One region of the Streptomyces sp. NPDC005423 genome, then DNA from elsewhere that is predicted to be linked to it. Evidence: riboswitches for the same ligand, from Rfam matches in the RefSeq annotation. Region 1 holds a riboswitch; each other region holds the start of a gene.
What was found. A riboswitch is a leader RNA that binds a small molecule or an ion and turns the genes downstream of it on or off. The one in region 1 is predicted to bind thiamine pyrophosphate.
Positions count from the first base shown of each region.

Region 2: another riboswitch for thiamine pyrophosphate. It lies ahead of thiO (glycine oxidase ThiO); the one in region 1 lies ahead of ABZT12_RS25970 (cytosine permease).
Region 3: another riboswitch for thiamine pyrophosphate. It lies ahead of ABZT12_RS14185 (thiamine ABC transporter substrate-binding protein); the one in region 1 lies ahead of ABZT12_RS25970 (cytosine permease).
Region 4: another riboswitch for thiamine pyrophosphate. It lies ahead of thiC (phosphomethylpyrimidine synthase ThiC); the one in region 1 lies ahead of ABZT12_RS25970 (cytosine permease).

Region 1 is NZ_JBEXET010000028.1:1,588-6,609, forward strand. It holds gene ABZT12_RS25955 (LLM class F420-dependent oxidoreductase) at 1-295, opposite strand, end outside; gene ABZT12_RS25960 (cytochrome c oxidase assembly protein) at 635-1,621, shown strand; gene ABZT12_RS25965 (MFS transporter) at 1,687-2,889, shown strand; TPP riboswitch at 2,934-3,027, shown strand; gene ABZT12_RS25970 (cytosine permease) at 3,019-4,458, shown strand; gene thiD (bifunctional hydroxymethylpyrimidine kinase/phosphomethylpyrimidine kinase) at 4,455-5,022, shown strand, end outside.
Region 2 is NZ_JBEXET010000014.1:43,911-48,932, reverse strand. It holds gene thiE (thiamine phosphate synthase) at 1-539, opposite strand, end outside; gene ABZT12_RS17215 (Rv2175c family DNA-binding protein) at 720-1,091, opposite strand; gene ABZT12_RS17210 (FAD-dependent oxidoreductase) at 1,166-2,395, opposite strand; gene ABZT12_RS17205 (hypothetical protein) at 2,440-2,811, opposite strand; TPP riboswitch at 2,885-2,996, shown strand; gene thiO (glycine oxidase ThiO) at 2,994-4,151, shown strand; gene thiS (sulfur carrier protein ThiS) at 4,148-4,348, shown strand; gene ABZT12_RS17190 (thiazole synthase) at 4,352-5,022, shown strand, end outside.
Region 3 is NZ_JBEXET010000010.1:98,772-103,793, reverse strand. It holds gene ABZT12_RS14200 (phosphatidate cytidylyltransferase) at 1-942, shown strand, start outside; gene ABZT12_RS14195 (hypothetical protein) at 1,174-1,659, shown strand; gene rlmN (23S rRNA (adenine(2503)-C(2))-methyltransferase RlmN) at 2,072-3,178, shown strand; TPP riboswitch at 3,203-3,307, shown strand; gene ABZT12_RS14185 (thiamine ABC transporter substrate-binding protein) at 3,384-4,481, shown strand; gene ABZT12_RS14180 (iron ABC transporter permease) at 4,457-5,022, shown strand, end outside.
Region 4 is NZ_JBEXET010000001.1:650,830-655,851, reverse strand. It holds gene ABZT12_RS03085 (metallophosphoesterase) at 1-447, shown strand, start outside; gene ABZT12_RS03080 (hypothetical protein) at 639-1,496, shown strand; gene thiC (phosphomethylpyrimidine synthase ThiC) at 1,585-3,411, opposite strand; TPP riboswitch at 3,404-3,593, opposite strand; gene ABZT12_RS03070 (YibE/F family protein) at 3,665-5,022, shown strand, end outside.

The DNA.
Region 1 (5,022 bases):
GCCCGAGCCCCGCGGCCTCCGCGCCGTTCCAGCCGGCGCCGATGCCGAGCCAGGCGCGGCCCTCGGAAAGCACGTCGAGGGTGGTCACCAGCTTGGCGAGCAGACCTGGTGCCCGGTAGCTCACCGCCGTTACCCAGGCGAGGAGTTGGACGCGCGAGGTGCGCGCGGCGAGATAGCCGAGGGTGGTGTACGCCTCCAGCATGTCGTGCTCCGGCGGGCCGGCCACGCCGATCTGCCAGAGGTGGTCCATGACGCTGACCCGGGCGAACCCGGCGTCCTCGGCGGCCACCACCACCCGCGTCAGGTCATGGGCGAGCCGTCTCGGCCCGGCGGGATAGGTGATCCGAGATGTGCAGACCGAGTTCCACGGGTAGCACCCTTCGTGAGAGTTGACTCTCGTCAACTTAGAGGCCCCGCCTTCCTCATGCAAGTCAACTCTCATCACGAGAGATCGACACCATTGAAGTAAGAGGGGATCGCGTGCCGCCCTTGTCACCCCGGCGGTCCGGCCCCGGCGCGGTCCGGTGCCGCGAGGGCGCAGAGGTAGGGATTCGGTATGAACCCGGCGGCGTACAGTGCTGCGGCGGGTCCGCCGGAAGACGGTCCGACGCGCACGGCACGGAGGTAGATCGCGATGGGGAGTCCGCCGCAGCTCACGACCGGGCGGCTGTTCTCCGCGTGGGAACCGGACCTGCCCGCACTGCTGCTCGTCCTGCTGCTCGGCGGGCTGTACGCCTGGGGCGTCGTACGGCTGCGGCGCCGGGGCGAACCCTGGCCCGTCCCCCGCGTCGCGGCCTTCGCCCTGCTCGGGCTCGGCGCGCTCGTCGTGGCCACGATGTCCGCGCTGGCCGTCTACGACCGCGTGCTGTTCTGGCCGGCCGCCGTGCAGAACATCCTCCTCGACCTGGTCGCCCCGCTCGGCCTGGCGCTCGGCGATCCGCTGGGACTGGCCGTCCGCGCGCTGCCCGAGCGGCGGGCCGAGCGGGTCCGGCGGGCGATGACCGGGCGGCTGGTACGGCTGCTCACCTTCCCGCTGGTCAGCACCGCCCTGGTGCTCACGACCGAGCTGACGGTGTACTTCACCCCGTACTTCGAGACCGCCCTGCGCGTGAACTGGCTGCACCAGCTGATGTATCTCCATCTGCTGCTGGCGGGTTCCCTGTTCGTGGTGCCGGTGCTCACCCGCGAGGAGACGCTGCCGAGGTGGTGCACCCATCCCGTGCGGGCGGCGCTGGTGTTCCTCGACGGGATCTTCGATGCCGTGCCGGGCATCGTGGTGATGACGCACGGCACCCTGATCGCCGGAGCCTGGTACCTGAGCCACGCCCCGTCCTGGTCCCCCGACGTCCGGCACGACCAGCAGGTGGGCGGCGGCGCGATGGTCAGCATCGCCGAACTGGTGGCGCTGCCCTTCCTGTTGGCGATCCTGGTCCAGTGGGCGCGGACCGACCGCGCCGAGTCCGTCGCCCTGGACCGCCGCCTGGAGACCGAGCTGGTGCGGGCGGTGCCCACGGCTTCCTCGCCGGCCGGCACACCGGCGCCGGATCTCGTACGGCCGTGGTGGGAGACCGAGAACAGCGAGGTCGCACAGCGCATCAGGCAGCAGCGGCCGGAGCGCTGAGGCTGCCTCGCGGAAGGCGGCCGTTCCCTTGTGGCGCTCCCTCCCCCGCACCTAGCCTGCGTTTTGTGCCGCTCATAAACAAACCCAGCACGGCCACCCCCGCACCCGACCGCGCGCTCAGCCGGCTCCGGCTGGTCATCACCGTCTTCTTCGCCCTCGACGGATTCCTCTTCGCCGGGTGGATCGTCCGCATCCCCGCCATCAAGCAGCGGACCGGCGCCTCCGCCGGCACCCTCGGCCTCGCGCTGCTGGGCGTCTCGGCGGGCGCCGTCCTCACGATGATGGTCACCGGCCGCCTCTGCCACCGTTACGGCAGCCATCGCGTCACCGTCGGCTGCGCGGTGCTGCTCTCGCTGAGCATCGCCCTGCCGCCGCTCACCCACTCCGCACTCGCCCTCGGCGCCACGCTCGTCGTCCTCGGCGTGGGGTACGGCGGGCTCAACGTGGCCTTCAACAGCGCGGCGGTCGATCTGGTCGCCGCGCTCCGGCGGCCGATCATGCCCAGTTTCCACGCGGCCTTCAGCCTGGGCGGGATGATCGGCGCCGGCCTCGGCGGGCTGGTCGCCGGGGCCGTCTCGCCCACCCGGCATCTCCTCGGCCTGACGGTGACCGGCCTGCTGGTGACGGCCGTCGCCGGACGCGCCCTGCTCCGCATCGAACCCCCCGTGCCCGCCGACGCCCCGCGCCCCGGCAAAGGCACCCGCCGCCGTCTGCCGCCTCCCACCCGGTGGCTGGTCGTCGTCTTCGGCCTCATCGCCCTGTGCACGGCGTACGGCGAGGGTGCGATGGCCGACTGGGGTGCCCTCCACCTCCAGCAGGACCTCGGCGCCCGTCCAGGGCTCGCGGCGGCGGGCTACTCGTGCTTCGCGCTCGCCATGACGATCGGCCGGGCGAGCGGCACGGCCCTGCTGGAACGGCTCGGGCAGACCCGGACCCTGGTGGCGGGCGGTGCCACGGCCGCGGCGGGGACACTGCTCGGCGCGCTCGCCCCGTCCGTCTGGGCGGTGCTCGCCGGTTTCGCGATCACCGGACTGGGCCTCGCCAACCTCTTCCCGGTCGCCGTCGAACGCGCCGGCGCGCTCGCCGGGCCGAGCGGTGTGGCCATCGCCTCCACACTCGGCTACGGCGGCATGCTGCTCGGACCGCCCGCCATCGGGTTCATGGCCGACTGGTTCTCGCTGCCCACGGCGCTCACCAGCGTCGCGATCCTGTCGGCGGTCGCCGCGCTCATCGGGTTCGTGACCCGTCGGGTGGCGACGGCGGGCTGACTCCCGTACCGGCGTACGAGGGATTCGGGTTAGGCTCTGCGCCGTAACCGGACACGGGGTGCCCCCGCGAGGGCTGAGATCACACCCGTCGAACCTGAACCAGTTCGTACTGGCGGAGGGATGTCTTCCATGCCATTGGCGCATGTTCCCGGCGGGGTGCCCGCCGGCACCGGCCCGGACGTCTTCGACGGGCGGATGCCCTCGGCCCCCGGCGACCTCCGGGTGGAGGGCCACGGCATCGAGCCCGTCCCCGAGAACCGTCGCTACGGCGGCGCCGGGCGGCTGTTCACGGTGTGGTTCGCGCCGAATCTGACCATGACGGGCGTCTTCACCGGGACCATCGGCGGCACGCTCGGCCTGGACTTCGCCACCGCCCTCACCGCGGTGGTCGTCGGCACCTTGGTGGGCGCACTGCCCACCGCCTGCCTCGGCACCTGGGGCAGTCGCACCGGCGCGGGCCAACTGCCGCTCGCCCGGCTCGCGTTCGGCCGGTCGGTGACCGTGCCCGCGCTGTTGCAGTGGTTCTCCTCGATCGCCTGGGACGCGCTGATCGGACTCTTCGGCGGGGACGCGCTGGCCCAACTCTGCGGCTGGCCCTTCTGGTTCGGCGTGCTGGTGCTGATGGCCGGGCAGGGCGCGCTGGGCGTCCTCGGCTACGAGGCCGTCCACCGGCTCCAGACCGTGATGACGTTCGTGCTCGGGACCGCCTTCGCACTGATCGCCTGGCGTCTCCTCGACGGCGTCCACCTCACGACGAGCTCCACCGTCACCGGCGGCGACCGGGCCGGGGCGGCCGTGCTGACCAGCACCATCGCGCTCAGCCTGAGCCTGTCCTGGGCGCCGTACGCCAGTGACTTCAGCCGCTATCTGCCGAGCGGCACATCCCGGTCGCGGATGTTCGGGTGCGCGCTCGCCGGGCTCGTGCTGTCGTTCGTCGCCGTCCAGGCGCTCGGGCTGTGGGGTGCGTCGGTGCTGACCGACCAGACCGCCGGCGGGGTGCGCCGGCTGCTCGGCGGCGGGGTGGTGGGCGGATTCGGGCTGCTGGCCGTGGCGTTGGCGGCCCTGTGCAGCAACGCCATGAACGACTACAGCGGTTCCCTGGCAGCGCAGACCCTGGGGGTGCGGCTGCCGCGCCCGGCGGCGGCCGCCGTCGCCGCGGCGCTCGGCTTCCCGCTGGTGCTGTGGATGCACGCGGCCGACACGACTGCCCGCTTCCAGAACGTGCTGCTGTTCGTCGGTTACTGGATCCCCGGCTTCGTGGCGATCGTCGTCGTCGACTGGTTCGCCCGGTCCCGGCTGCGGGACGGCGACACCGTAGACCTCGCCGTCGAACTCGCCCGCCCGCAGGCGGGGTTGCCGCCCGTACTCGCCTTCGTCGGCGCCTTCGCCGCGGCGGTGCCGTTCATGGACACCGGCCTCTACGTCGGTCCGGTGGCCCGCGCGCTGCACGGCGCCGACCTCTCGTACTACGTGGCGTTCGTGGCCGCGCTCGCCCTGTACGCGCCGCCCCGCCTGCGCCGCGTCCGCTCGGGGACCGCCAGCGACGTCCGTACGGAGAGCGCCGTATGACCGCCCCGCTCCGGGTGCTGACGGTCGCCGGGTCCGACTCCGGCGGCGGTGCCGGCATCCAGGCCGACCTGAAGACGGCGCAGGCGCTCGGCGCCCACGGGATGAGTGTCCTGACCGCGGTCACCGCGCAGAACTCCCTTGGTGTGCAGGGCGCTTGGGAGCTGCCGGTGGAGGCGGTGCGGGCCCAGTTCCGCAGCGTGGTGGACGACATCGGGGTCGACGCCGTGAAGACCGGGATGCTCTCCTCCCCCGCCCTGGTGACAGCGGTGGCCGAACTGCTCGCGGGGGTGCGGGTGCCGGTCGTCGTGGACCCGGTCGGCGTCTCCAAGCACGGGGACCGGCTGCTGGCCGAGGACGCGCTGGACGCCGTACGGACCCGGTTGCTGCCGGTGGCGACGGTGGCCACGCCGAATCTCGGCGAGGTGGCGGAGCTGACCGGCGTCGTGGTCGAGGAGGAGGCGGACCTGCGGCGGGCCGCCGACGCGGTGTTGGCGTACGGGCCGCGCTGGGCGCTGGTGAAGGGCGGCCATCTGCCCGGGGACGCCGTGGACCTGCTCACCGACG
Region 2 (5,022 bases), on a different contig from region 1:
TCGATGCCGCCGATGGCGAACCAGGGGCGGGCGGTGCCGAGCGCGGCGGTGCCGCGGACCAGGCCGAGACCGGGGGCGTGGCGGCCGGGTTTGGTGGGGGTGGGCCAGCAGGGGCCGGTGCAGAAGTAGTCCACGCCCTCCTGGACGGCGGCCGCCGCCGCCTCGGACTCGGCGTGGGTGGAGCGGCCGATCAGGACGGAGTCGCCGAGCAGGGCACGGGCCGCGGGGACCGGGAGGTCGCCCTGGCCCAGGTGGAGGACGTCGGCGCCGGCGGCGTGGGCGACGTCGGCGCGGTCGTTGACCGCGAGGAGTCTGCCGTGCCGGGCGCAGGCGTCGGCCATGACCCGGAGGTGCTCCAGTTCCTCGGCGGCCTCCATGCCCTTGTCGCGCAGCTGCACGACGTCCACGCCGCCGGCCAGGACCGCGTCCAGGAACTCGGGGAGGTCGCCCTGGCGTCTGCGGGCGTCCGTGCAGAGATAGACCCGGGCGTCGGCGAGCGCCGCACGCGCGGCGTCGGCAGCGTCGGCGGTGTCGGGCATACGTGCATCCCCCTGTGGTCGTGGTGCCTGGCGCGATGGTGCCGTTGCGCCTGGTGCGAGGCGCCGTGGTGCTCGGTACGTGGCGCCGTGGTGCTCGGTACCTGGTGTCCGGTGCCGTGCGGAGGGGTGCGGGCCGCGACCGAGCGTCGCCGCGGCCCGCCGCCCCGGGGAGGGTTCGGATCAGACGGCGAGCGCCTGGGCGCGGCGCTTCACCTCCGTGCCGCGATTCTCGCTCAGCGCCTGCGCGGGGGTGCCGGGCAGGCTCGGGTCGGGGGTGAAGAGCCACTCAAGCATCTCTTCGTCGGAGAAGCCGTCGTCCCTGAGCAGCGTCAAGGTGCCGGTCAGGCCCTTGACGACCTTCTGCTCGGCCCCGTCGATGAAGTCGGCGGGAACGTGCAGCGCGCGGTTCTCACCACGGCGTACGGCGATGAGCTGGCCCTCCTTGACCAGCTGCCGCACCCGTGTCACCTCGACATCGAGCATCTCCGCGATGTCGGGGAGGGTGAGCCAGGCAGGGACGAGAGCATCGATCTTTGCGTCAATCTCGGTCACGTAAACAGCGTGCCATCCCGGACTGACAGTCGGAAGCCGGGCCGGTCCGACCCGGGGGGACAAACCCTCGCGAACTACCGCACGGCGGCCTTCATCGGGCGCGCGGGATCGGCCAGCAGCGCGGCGTCCACCGCGGTGCCCGCCTCGATGAGCCGACGGCCCTGCGCCAGGTCGCGGGGGCGTCCCACCGCGAGCAGGGCGACCAGCCGCTCCCCGCGCAGCCAGCACACCGACCAGGCCGGGTCGGACGGGTCGCCGCGCCACAGGGTCGTGTCGGCGGAGGCGTGGTGGCCGGCGTACTGGACGAAGCGGCCGAACTGCTCGGACCAGAAGTACGGCACCGGGTCGTACACCGCCGGCTCCTCGCCGACGATGTTCGCGGCGACCGTGCGGGGCCCCTGAAGGGCGTTGTCCCAGTGGTGGACGAGCAGGCGCTCGGCGTACCGGCCGGAAGGGAAGGAGACGCAGTCGCCGACCGCGTACACGTCCGGCACCGAGGTGCGCAGCCGTTCGTCGGCGAGGACCTCCCGGTGGGCGCCGAGGGCGATACCGGAGCCGGTCAGCCAGCCCGTGGCGGGCCGCGCCCCGATGCCTACCACGACGGCGTCGGCGGGCACCCGGGAGCCGTCGTCGAGGACGACGGAGCCGGGCTCGACGCGCCGCACGCGCGCGTGCGTGCGCAGCGAGGCGCCGGCGTCCGCGTACCAGGCGGCCATCGGCGCGGCCACCTCGGCGGGCAGCGCGCCCGCGAGCGGCCGGTCGGCGGCCTCCACGACGGTCACCGCGCAGCCCGCCTCGCGCGCGGCCGTGGCGAACTCGGCGCCGATCCAGCCCGCGCCGACGACCACGATGTCGTGCCGGCCGGCGAGCACGGGCCGCAGCCGCTCGGCGTCGTCCAGGGTGCGCAGCAGATGCACCCCGGGGATGCCGTCGGCGCCCGGCAGCCGGATCGGCTCGGCCCCCGTCGCGAGGACCAGCACGTCGTAGGGGACGGCCCCCCGCGGGGTGTCGAGTTCGTGGTCGGCGGTGCGGACGCCCGTCACCTCGCGGCCCAGCCGGAGTCCGATGCCGAGCGCCTCGAAGTCGACGTCGAAGGCGGAGCCCTCGGCCTTCCCGAGGAGTACGGCCTTGGAGAGCGGGGGGCGGTCGTAGGGCTGGTGGGGTTCCGCGCCGATCAGGGTGACGGTGCCGGTGAAGCCCTGGTCGCGCAGGGCGACGGCGGTCTGCACCCCGGCCATGCCCGCGCCGACGACGACCACGCGCCGTCCTGGTGACGTGCCCTGTTCCCGTGTCTGCTCGCTCACCCGGTCACCATAGCCACCTGATGATCCGTCAGTCAGCGGGCGTGTCAGGTGACCTGTTCCACAACGCTGGTCCCGCTGCCCGGCTGCGACTCCCACTCCCAGCGCTCCTCCAGGCGCACCCGGCCGTCGGCGAGCACGGCCACCCGGGAGACGCAGTGCCCGGAGGAGGTGCTCCCGTCCCGCTTCAGCTGTACGTACCGGAAGTCGAGCCGGTCGCCGTCCCGGGTGCCGACCAGATGGCCGCGCTCCACGTCACCGCCCGCGTACTCGGCCCAGATGACGCCGTCCTTCTCGTGGTAGGCGAACCGGGTGCGCGTGCCGACCTGTCCGGGCGCCTGGTCGGCGACCGGGGCGAGGACGAGTCCGTCGAGGGACGGGAGGGAAGACGGGAGAGGAGTCGTAAGGGAAGGGCGCATCGGCCGGAACTCCTGCACCGGGAGCCGGGGCTCCCTTACTGAGAGACGTGACAGCGGATTAGGCTGGCCACCGTAAAGCACTCGCGGGAGCCCGGACGCACCGGGCTGAGAGGGAGGCTGGCGGCCTCCGACCGTACGAACCTGATCCGGGTCATGCCGGCGAAGGGAGGGGCTGGACGCCCATGTCGCCCACACGCACCTCAGACGTCCTCGTGGTCGGGGGCGGGATCATCGGCCTGGTGACGGCCTGGCGGGCCGCGCAACGCGGGCTGGCGACCGCCGTCGTGGACCCCGAGCCGGGCGGCGGGGCCGCCCAGGTCGCCGCCGGGATGCTGGCCCCGGTCACCGAACTGCACCACGGGGAGCAGACCCTGCTGGCGCTGAACCTGGAGTCGGCGCGCCGCTACCCGTCCTTCGTCGCCGAGCTGGCCGAGCTCACCGGCCTCGACCTCGGCTACCGCGCGTGCGGCACGCTGGCCGTCGCGCTCGACGCCGACGACCGCGCCGAACTGCGGGAGCTGCACGCCCTGCAACGGCGTTCGGGCCTGGACTCCGAGTGGCTCACCGGGCGCGACTGCCGGCGTCTGGAGCCGATGCTCGCGCCGGGCGTGCGCGGGGGGCTCAGGGTCGACGGCGACCACCAGGTCGACCCGCGGCGGCTGGCGGCGGCGCTGGTGGCCGCCTGCGAGCACGCCGGGGTCGTCCTCCACCGGGCGTGGGCGGAGCGGCTCACGGTGGGACGGGACCGCGCCACGGGCGTCGTCACCGGTGCGGGCACCGCGCTCACCGCGGACCATGTGGTGCTCGCCGGCGGCAGTCTCAGCGGCCGGCTCAAGGGCGTCCCCGCCGAGGTGCTGCCGCCCGTACGGCCGGTGAAGGGGCAGGTGCTGCGGCTGACGGTGCCCGCGCGGTACGCGCCGTTCCTGAGCCGCACCGTGCGGGCCGTGGTCCGCGGCGGCCAGGTCTATCTGGTGCCGCGCGAGAACGGCGAGCTGGTCGTCGGGGCCACCAGCGAGGAGCTGGGGTGGGACACCACGGTCACCGCCGGGGGCGTCTACGAGCTGCTGCGCGACGCGCACGAGCTGGTCCCCGGGATCACCGAACTGCCGCTCACCGAGACCCGGGCGGGACTGCGCCCCGGCTCCCCCGACAACGCGCCGCTGCTCGGCCCCACCGAACTGCCGGGACTCCTGCTGGCCACCGGGCACCACCGCAACGGTGTGCTGCTCACACCGGTCACCGGGGACGCCCTCGCCCACGCGCTCACCACCGGTGAACTCCCGGACGGGGCCCGCCCGTTCACCCCGAAGCGTTTCTCTCTCCTGGAGCAGCCCGCATGAACATCTCCGTCAACGGGGAGCCCCGGGAGATCGCTTCCGGCACGCCCCTCGACACCCTGGTGCGGTCGCTCGCCCCGGCCCCCTCCGGAGTGGCCGCCGCCCTCAACGAGACCGTCGTCCCGCGCGCGCAGTGGCCCTCCACGTCGCTTGCCGAGGGGGACCGCGTCGAGGTCCTCACCGCCGTCCAGGGAGGCTGACCCATGGCCGACGACCCCTTCGTCCTCGCCGGTACGACCCTCACGTCCCGGCTGATCATGGGCACCGGCGGGGCACCCAGCCTCGACGTCCTGGAGCGCGCCCTGGTGGCCTCCGGGACCGAGCTGACCACGGTGGCGATGCGCCGCGTGGACGCCTCGGTGCACGGCTCGGTGCTCTCCGTCCTGGACCGGCTCGGCATCCGGGTGCTGCCGAACACGGCGGGCTGTTTCACCGCCGGGGAGGCCGTACTGACCGCCCGACTGGCCCGGGAGGCGCTCGGCACCGGCCTGGTGAAGCTGGAGGTCATCGCCGACGAGCGGACGCTGCTGCCGGACCCGATCGAGCTGCTGGACGCGGCGGAGACCCTCGTCGACGACGGGTTCACGGTGCTGCCGTACACGAACGACGATCCGGTGCTGGCGCGGAAGCTGGAGGACGTGGGCTGTGCCGCGATCATGCCGCTCGGCTCGCCGATCGGCTCCGGCCTGGGCATCCGCAACCCGCACAACTTCCAGCTGATCACCGAGCACGCGCGCGTGCCGGTGATCCTGGACGCGGGAGCCGGTACGGCGTCCGACGCGGCGTTCGCGATGGAGCTGGGGTGCGCGGGTGTGATGCTCGCCTCGGCGGTGACCCGGGCGCAGGAGCCGGTGCTGATGGCCGCGGCGATGCG
Region 3 (5,022 bases), on a different contig from region 1:
ACCGCTCGGCTGAGTGGTCCCCCGGTCCTCGACGACGCCTGGCAGCAGACGACGCCCCACGGGGCCCCTTCGCAGAATCCGGAGCCCATGTCCGACGCCCCGCAACCGGCACCCGTGCCGCAGAAGAAGAGCGCGGGCCGGGACCTGGGCGCGGCCATAGGGGTCGGCGTCGGGCTCGGCGTGGTGATCGTCGCGTCGCTCTTCATCGTCAAGGCCGCTTTCGTGGGCGTGGTGGCGGTCGCCGTCGTGGTCGGCCTCTGGGAGCTCACCTCACGGCTGCGGGAGCGCAAGAACATCAAGGCGCCCCTCGTACCGCTCGCGGTCGGCGGGGCGGCGATGGTCGTCGCCGGTTACGTACGAGGTGTCGAGGGCGCCTGGGTGGCCATGGCCCTCACCGCCCTGGCGGTCCTGGTCTGGCGCATGACCGAGCCGCCCGAGGGCTACCTCAAGGACGTCACGGCGGGCGTCTTCGCGGCGTTCTACGTGCCGTTCCTGGCCACGTTCGTCGCCCTGATGCTCACCGCCGACGACGGTCCGCTCCGGGTCGTCACCTTCCTGCTTCTGACGGTGGTCAGCGACACCGGCGCCTACGCCGTCGGATGGCGCTTCGGCAAGCACAAACTGGCTCCGCGCATCAGCCCCGGCAAGACCCGAGAGGGCCTGGTCGGGGCCGTGTCGTTCGCGATGGTGGCGGGCGCGCTGTGCATGCAGTTCCTGATCGACGACGGCAGCTGGTGGCAGGGGCTCGTCCTCGGCTTCGCGGTCGCCGCCAGCGCGACCCTCGGCGACCTCGGCGAGTCCATGATCAAGCGCGACCTGGGCATCAAGGACATGGGCACCTTGCTCCCGGGCCACGGCGGCATCATGGACCGACTGGACTCACTGCTGCCGACAGCGCCGGTGGTGTGGCTCCTGCTGGTCCTCTTCGTCGGCGCCGGCTGACCGACACGCACCGCTGACCAGCGGTTCCGTACGGGAGGGGCACGTTGTCCACAGGACGGCGAGCCCCTCTTCGTATGTCTGCGACACTGACGGGGTTGTGCCCGTTCCGCGCCCTGGGATCGCAGTTCCGACGCGTCGCGGCGGAGACAGGGGGGCGGCGTAAGCGGAAACGCCGAGTGGTGCACAAGTCTCGGGAGTACGTCGAGCCTCGCGCAGAAGGATGAGGGGTCGTTGCGAAGTCTGCGGATCCGGGCCCCGAAGCAGCGGTGGCACGCGCTCCTCGCCGCGGTCCTCCTGGGCGCCATCGGGCTCATAGGAGCCATGATGCTGCGCGAGTGGCAGCAGGCGGAGTTGCTCGACGAGACCGGGATACGCGTTACGGGCGTCGTCTCCCGCGTCGTGCTGTCAACCGGCAAGGGGGAGCCCGTTCGCGGTGAGATCGTGTACACCGTGGCAGGCCGACGGCACACCGTCCGCAAGGCACCCAACGGCGGTTATCCCCCTCCCCGGAAGGGCGACCGGGTGTGCCTGGAGGCAGCCCGTGAGCGACCTCGGCTGGTCCGGCTGTGCGGTGACCGCTACCCGGACGGAGACGACGGATTCCCCACCCTTGTCCTGGTCGCCGTGGCCGCCACGATCGGACTGCTCGTCGTCGCCGGGCACTGGATCAACACGCGCCGAGAACTCCTGACCGCGTCCGCGCGCACAACGAGCTGACGGCGACGCCGGCGAAGAGGGGGCGGGCGACGCCGGCGGCCGAGTTCCCACTGCAGTCCGTGTGACTTCCGTGCCGGAACGGGCGTGGACTCAGGCTGGCTTGGCGCCAACAGCGGTGCGGGAGCGCTTACTTGCCCCGGTGCACGTCGCCTGCGGACGAGCAGCGAACGACGGCGGCAACGGGGCGACCGGCCCCCACAGTTGTCGAGATACCGCGTTGCTCCAAGCTGCCGCCACTGACGGCACCCGTCCAAGAAGTAGCGATCGCGACAGCTGAGCCCTCCGCCCCTGCTCCTGGCCCTCCCCGGCCCGTGCGGAGCCGGCCGACGCCGGCTGTCGGTAGCCACAGGTGACCACCCCCCACCCCGCTCCGGCCGGGCCACCGGAGTTGATCTGCGACACTGGAAGGGTTATGCCTGCACCCGGAGAACTTACTTTCGTCGCCCCCCGCGGAGCTCAGAAGCCGCCGCGGCATCTTGCCGACCTCTCGCCTGCCGAGCGGAAGGAAGCGGTCGCCGCGGTCGGTGAGAAGCCGTTCCGCGCTCGGCAGCTCTCGCAGCACTACTTCGCGCGGTTCGCGCACGATCCCGAGCAGTGGACCGACATCCCCGCCGGTTCGCGCGCCAAGCTGCGGGACGCGCTGCTTCCGGAGCTGATGACGGTCGTACGGCATCTGTCGACGGACCAGGACACCACCCGTAAGACGCTGTGGCGGCTCTTCGACGGGACGCTGGTGGAGTCCGTGCTGATGCGGTACCCGGACCGGGTGACCATGTGCATCAGTTCGCAGGCCGGATGCGGGATGAACTGCCCGTTCTGCGCCACCGGGCAGGCCGGGCTCGACCGGAACCTCTCGACCGCCGAGATCGTGCACCAGATCGTGGACGGGATGCGGGCGCTGCGCGACGGGGAGATTCCCGGCGGGCCGGCCCGGCTGAGCAACATCGTGTTCATGGGGATGGGCGAGCCCCTCGCCAACTACAAGCGGGTGGTCGGCGCCGTTCGCGCGCTCACCGACCCGGAGCCGGACGGGCTGGGCCTCTCGCAGCGCGGGATCACCGTCTCGACCGTGGGACTGGTGCCGGCGATCCACCGGTTCGCCGACGAGGGCTTCAAGTGCCGGCTCGCGATCTCGCTGCACGCCCCGGACGACGATCTGCGCGACACGCTGGTCCCGGTGAACACGCGGTGGAAGGTGCGCGAGGTCCTCGACGCGGGCTGGGAGTACGCGGCGAAGTCCGGGCGCCGGCTCTCCATCGAGTACGCGCTGATCCGTGACATCAACGACCAGGCGTGGCGCGGTGACCGGCTCGGGCGGCTCCTCAGGGGCAAGCCCGTGCACGTCAACCTGATCCCGCTGAACCCGACGCCGGGTTCCAAGTGGACCGCCTCGCGCCCCGAGGACGAGAAGGCCTTCGTGGAGGCGATCGCGGCGCACGGGGTGCCGGTGACCGTGCGGGACACCCGCGGCCAGGAGATCGACGGCGCCTGCGGTCAGCTCGCCGCGACCGAGCGGTAGTCTGACCGGTGCAGGTACATCTTCATATTCCGACAGGGGAGCGCCACAGCGCTGAGAGTGCGGGAGAACCGCAGACCCTCTGAACCTCGCCCAGGTCATTCTGGGTAGGAAGTTCGGTCATCACTCAAGCTGTTGCGCCCTGCCCGGGTTCCGCGAGGACCCCGGGCAGGGCCGCGTCTCTTCCTGGTCATCCAGGAGGAATCCAGTGCACGACAGAAGCCATGCCGGGACGCCCGCCAGAACGTTCCTCGCCGCGGCCCTCGGGCTCGGTCTCGTCACGCTCTCCGCGTGCGGCTCGTCCGGCGGCGGCAGCGGCGGGGACTCCAAGACCGTCACGCTCGTCAGCCACGACTCGTGGGCCGCGTCGAAGAGCGTGATCAAGGACTTCGAGAAGCGGTCCGGCTACACGGTCAGGGTCCTCAAGGACGGCGACGCCGGCCAGGCCGTCAACAAGGCGATCCTGACCAAGGACAACCCCCAGGGCGACGTCTTCTTCGGCGTCGACAACACCCTCCTCTCCCGCGCGCTCGACAACGGTCTCTTCCAGTCCTACGCCGCGAAGGGCGCCGACCGGGTCCTGCCGAAGTACCGCGTAGACCAGAGCCGGCACCGGGTCACGCCGATCGACACCGGGGACATCTGCGTCAACTACGACAAGGCCTACTTCAGCAAGCACAAGCTGGCCCCGCCGAGCTCCTTCGCCGACCTCGCCGAGCCCGCGTACAAGAACCTCCTCGTCACCGAGAACGCGGCCACCTCCTCGCCGGGTCTCGGCTTCCTGCTGGGCACCGCGGCCCAGTACGGCGACGACGGCTGGCAGGCGTACTGGAAGAAGCTCAGGGCGAACGGCGTGAAGGTCGTCGACGGCTGGGAGCAGGCGTACGACGAGGAGTTCTCCGGTTCCGCCGGCGGCAGGAAGGCGGGCGCCGACCGGCCGCTCGTCGTCTCCTACGCCTCCTCGCCGCCCGCCGAGGTCGTCTACGCGGACCCGAAGCCGTCCACCGCGCCCACCGCCGTCGCGCAGGGCACCTGCTTCCGGCAGACCGAGTACGCGGGGCTGCTGAGCAACGCGGGCAACACCAAGGGCGGCAAGGCGTTCATCGACTTCCTGGTCTCCAAAGAGTTCCAGGAGGACATGCCGCTCAACATGTTCGTCTACCCGGTGGTCGAGGGCGCCAAGGTGCCGGCCGAGTTCACCGCGTACGGTCCCGCGGCCAAGGACCCCGAGACCATGGCGCCGTCGAAGATCGCCGCCAACCGTGACCAGTGGGTCAAGTCGTGGACCTCTCTCGTACTGAAGTAGCCGGGCGCGGGCGCCGCCGGGGGAGCGCGGTGCGGCTCGGGCTGATGGCCGGGCCCGTCGCGTTCTTCGCGGTGTTCTTCGCCTACCCGGTCGCCGCGATCGTCGCGCGCGGCCTGCACCCGGACGGGGTCTGGCGGCTCGGCCGGATCGGGGACGTGCTCGCCCGGTCCGACATCCGGCACGTGCTCTGGTTCACCACCTGGCAGGCGTTCGCCTCCACCGCGCTCACCCTGCTGGTCGCGCTGCCGGGCGCCTACGTCTTCGCCCGCTTCGCCTTCCCGGGCAAGCAGGTGCTGAGGGCCGCCGTGACGGTCCCCTTCGTGCTGCCGACGGTCGTCGTCGGTACGGCCTTCCTCGCGCTCGTCGGCCGCGGCGGCCTCCTCGACGACCTGTGGGGCGTACGGCTGGACACGACCGTCTGGGCCATCCTGCTCGCGCACGTCTTCTTCAACTACGCGGTCGTCGTCCGGACGGTGGGCGGCCTCTGGGCGCAGCTCGACCCGCGTCAGGAGGAGGCCGCGCGGGTGCTCGGCGCGTCCCG
Region 4 (5,022 bases), on a different contig from region 1:
CACCACCTGCAGTGGATGGCCCGCCTCGACGCCATCGAGGAGGTCGACGGTCATCTGCTCGTCCACTCCGACACCACCGCCTACCTCGACTACGGCGACTCGATCGAGGCGGTCAACGACACCGTCCGCGAGACCATCACCCGCAACGACGCGGACGAGGTCTGGGATCTCTTCCGCAAGTTCACCAAGCGTTTCTCCTTCCGCGACGAGGGCGGCGCGGACCATGTCCGGTCCCTGCTCGATACGTACGGCGGCGCTCGTATCGTTCACGGCCACAGCCCGATTCCCTACCTGCTGGGCGAAGTCGGCTCCGAGGACGGCGAGGACACCGCGGATCCCGTGGTCGAGGGGCCGCACGTCTACGCCGACGGACTCGCCATCGCGATGGACGGCGGAGTGACCATGGCCGGAAAGCTGCTGGTCCAGCAACTTCCCCTGGATAACTGACCGTTTGACGGGCACGCGTCCCCTTCGGAGGACCGATGGCCTCCAGCGCCGGCCAGGGCCAATTTCTGGAAACCCCCTGTCAACGTGTGCCGTCGTCGCTCTACCATCGGCTTATCCGTAGCAGGCTCCCCTCCGTTTCTGCCCGACGGCTCGTTGGCATGCGAGCCCCAAGCCCTACGGAGCATCGGGGGATGCACATGAACAGCGTTCCGCAGCACCTGCACAGCGAGGACCGCCAGGAGTACGAGCGGATCCTCGACGAGGCGCTGCGCTCCGCCCCACACCGCCCTGAACTGGCCGCCGACGGACAGCGGCTCAACCCCGAACAGCTGCGCACCATGGCGCTGAACGCCACCGAACTCATCACGGCGGCGGCAGCGACCGAGTACCAGCACTACGTGAAGGTCCGCGAGGAACTGCGCCGACCGGCGCCGTCCGCCCCTTCCTCCGTCGACGAGACCGGCTCCGGGGAACCGGTCATCGGCGCGATGGGGCTCGCCACCACCCTGGGGGAGGCGGGCGAGGGTGCGGGCGCCGTCGCGGTCGCCGCCGTCCTCACCCCCGTCCTCGCCGGTACGGCCGCGGCGATCTTCCTCCTCGTCGGCTACACCCTCAAGATGCTCGACCCCGAGCCGGCGTTCGCCAAGACCATGCTCACCGCCGGCTGGGTGTTCGGCGCGATGGCCGCCGCCGCGATCCTCGTCGCCGCCGTCGGACTCCTCCTCACCGCCCTGCGCAACAGGCCCTCGCTGGAGAGCGGGCCCTACGGCGAGCCGGACGGTGAGGTGGCACTGGCCAGGGATGCCTGGCACGAAGCCCTGTTGGAGCGCGGGATGCTGCCGTTTCTACAGGAGGCGCTCTCCGCCCCGGGTACGGCGGCGCTGCGCCGCACACCTTCGCCGGCCCCCAGCCGTATCCCGCACCTGGGTTACGGCCGCCCCGGCTTCAGCAGCCCCGACGAGGGCTCCGCCCCGGGCCATCGCCCGAGTTTCTCCAGCCCGGACTTCTCCAGCCCGGACTTCGGGGGGCCGGAACACCAGCCGGAGTAACCCCTCGGCTTGCGCCCCCGCCTTCGGGGAGCGCAAGCCGAAGACCCGGCCTCCGTACCGGCTCGCTGAGCGGCGCTAGGCCCGACGGTCAGTCGACCACCGGCAGATACACCTTGCTCCCGCCGGCCGCGAACTCCTTCGACTTCTGGAGCATGCCCGCGGCGATCTCCTCGGGTGACGCCCCCGCCTCCGCCGTGCCGCCGAACTGCTCCGTGATGCTCTGGCTGATCCTCATGGAGCAGAACTTCGGCCCGCACATCGAGCAGAAGTGGGCCGTCTTGGCGGGCTCGGCCGGCAGCGTCTCGTCGTGGAACGCCCGTGCCGTGTCCGGATCGAGGGCCAGGTTGAACTGGTCCTCCCAGCGGAACTCGAAGCGGGCGTCGGACAGCGCGTCGTCCCAGTCCTGCGCACCGGGATGCCCTTTGGCGAGGTCGGCCGCATGGGCGGCGATCTTGTAGGTGATGACGCCGGTCTTGACGTCGTCGCGATCAGGCAGGCCCAGGTGCTCCTTGGGCGTCACATAGCAGAGCATGGCCGTGCCCCACCAGGCGATCATGGCGGCACCTATGCCGGAGGTGATGTGGTCGTACGCCGGCGCAACGTCCGTGGTCAGCGGGCCGAGCGTATAGAACGGAGCTTCATCACAGATCTCCTGCTGGAGGTCGATGTTCTCCTTGATCTTGTGCATCGGGACGTGGCCCGGGCCCTCGATCATGGTCTGTACGTTGAAACGCTTCGCGACCGTGTTGAGTTCCCCGAGCGTCCTCAACTCCGCGAACTGGGCAGCGTCGTTGGCGTCCGCGATCGAGCCGGGCCGCAGACCGTCGCCGAGCGAGTACGTGACGTCGTAGGCGGCGAGGATCTCGCAGAGTTCCTCGAAGTTCTCGTAGAGGAACGACTCCTTGTGGTGGGCCAGGCACCAGGCCGCCATGATCGATCCGCCCCGCGAGACGATGCCCGTCTTGCGGTTCGCCGTCAGCGGCACGTACGGCAGCCGCACGCCCGCGTGGACGGTCATGTAGTCGACGCCCTGTTCGGCCTGCTCGACGACCGTGTCCTTGTAGATCTCCCAGGTCAGTTCCTCGGCCCTGCCGTCGACCTTTTCCAGGGCCTGGTAGAGCGGCACCGTGCCGATGGGGACGGGGGAGTTGCGCAGCACCCACTCGCGGGTGGTGTGGATGTTGCGGCCCGTAGACAGGTCCATGACCGTGTCGGCGCCCCAGCGGGTGGCCCACGTCATCTTCTCCACCTCCTCCTCGATGGATGAAGTGACCGCCGAATTGCCGATGTTGGCGTTGACCTTCACCAGGAACCGCTTGCCGATGATCATCGGCTCGCTCTCCGGATGGTTCACGTTGGCCGGCAGCACCGCCCGTCCGGCCGCGATCTCCGCCCGGACCACCTTGGCCGGAACGTTCTCCCGTAGGGCCACGAAGTCCATCTCGGCCGTGATCTCGCCCCGCCGTGCGTAGGCGAGTTGGGTGACCGCCGTCCCGTCACGACCCCGGCGCGGCTGCCTCGGCCGTCCGGGGAACACCGCGTCGAGGTTGCGCAGACCGCCGCGTGGCGAGGTGTGCTTGATGCCGTCGTCCTCGGGCCGGACCGGCCGTCCCGCGTACTCCTCGGTGTCGCCGCGAGCGATGATCCAGTTCTCCCGCAGCGGTACCAGCCCTCGGCGGACGTCGGTGTCGACGAGCGGATCGGTGTACGGGCCGGAGGTGTCGTACAGCGTGACGGATTTCCCGTTGGTGAGATGGACCTGACGGACCGGCACCCGCAGATCGGGGCGCGCACCCCCGAGGTACGCCTTGTGCCAGCCGATGGGCCTCCCGGCCTCCCTGGCAGACGAGCCGGTCGGCGAGCCGTCCGTCGCGTGCTGCGTGACGGCAGGCGTGCGTGCGTCCTTGTGGGTCATGAGACCTACTCCCTACGCCGGCATTACCCGGTAACAGGTTCAGCGGTCGACGCAGCGATTTCGGTCCGCCGGTGTTTCCTGTGAAACATCACTCGATACAGCTGACGTTTCACGTGAAACATCGCAGACACGGAGGTCAGCGCCCTCTCAGCCCGGTGCTCCGAGCTCCCGCGTGTGCAAAGGTGGCTCCACGCTAGCGTCATGTGTGGCGCGGTGAACAGTGCGCCTCCGCCGTTCTTGCGATGATCGGGCGGTGACCGCGACCCAGCAGCCCCCGTACCCGTCACCCGGGCCACCTCATGCACACGGCGCCGGAGAGGGCGAAGGCCATGGACAGGCTGAGCATCGCGAAGCCGTCGCCGGAGGTGGGCACGACTCGGGCGGCAGACGCGGTTCCGGGAGCGGTGGCGGTCACGGCCATTCCCACAGTCATGGGCCGGCCGCTCCCGTCTCGCGCCAACTGCGCAAGGTCATCGCCGCGATCCTGATCCCCTTCGCCGCGGCGGTCGTCGTCGGGCTTGTAGTGCTGTGGCCGGGCGGTGCCCCGCCGCACCAGCGCACCGGGGTCGGCTTCGACCGACAGACGCACCAGGCGACGGTCAGCAAGGTCGTGAGGGTGAGCTGCAAGTCGGTGAACGCGTCGGGGAGTTCGTCGACCGACGACTCCTCCACCGCCGACGGTTCGTCGGGCGAGGAGGGGGGCGGCACCTGCAAGAAGGCGACCGTCCGGGTGGACACCGGCAAGGACAAGGGCCGTACGTTCACGGAGATCGTGCAGCCGGACCAGTCACGGCAGTTGCACCAGGGCGAAAAGGTCGTGGTCGCCTATGAGCCCACCGCGCCCAAAAACCTGCAGTACTCGGTCAGTGATGTGAACCGTCAGTTCCCGATGGCGCTGCTCGCCGGGATCTTCGCGCTGGCCGTCGTGGTGGTGGGCCGACTGCGGGGCGTCATGGCGCTGGTCGCGCTGGCCGTCAGCTTCATGGTGCTGACGTTCTTCATCCTGCCCGCGATCCTGCACGGCTCGAATCCGCTGATCGTGGCGGTGGTGGGCGCGAGCGCGATCATGCTCATCGCCCTCTACATGTGTCACGGCCTGTCGGCCCGTACGTCGGTGGCGGTGCTCGGCACACTCATGTCGCTGATCCTGATCGGCGTTCTGGGCTCGCTGTTCATCGGCTGGGCGGCACTCACGGGCAACACGGACGACAACACCGGCCTGATCCATGGCCTCTATCCGTCGATCGACATGAGTGGTCTGCTGCTCGCCGGCGTCATCATCGGTTCGCTCGGTGTGCTGGACGACGTGACGGTGACGCAGACGTCGGCGGTCTGGGAACTGCACGACGCCAATCCGTCGATGGGCTGGCGCGGGCTGTACCGGGCGGGCATCCGGATCGGCCGCGACCACATCGCCTCCGTCGTCAACACGCTCGTCCTCGCGTACGCGGGCGCGGCGCTGCCGTTGCTGCTGCTGTTCTCCATCGCGCAGAGCAGCGTGGGGACGGTCGCCAACAGCGAACTGGTCGCCGAGGAGGTCGTACGCACGCTGGTGGGGTCGATCGGTCTGGTCGCGTCGGTACCGGTCACCACACTGTTGGCCGCCCTGGT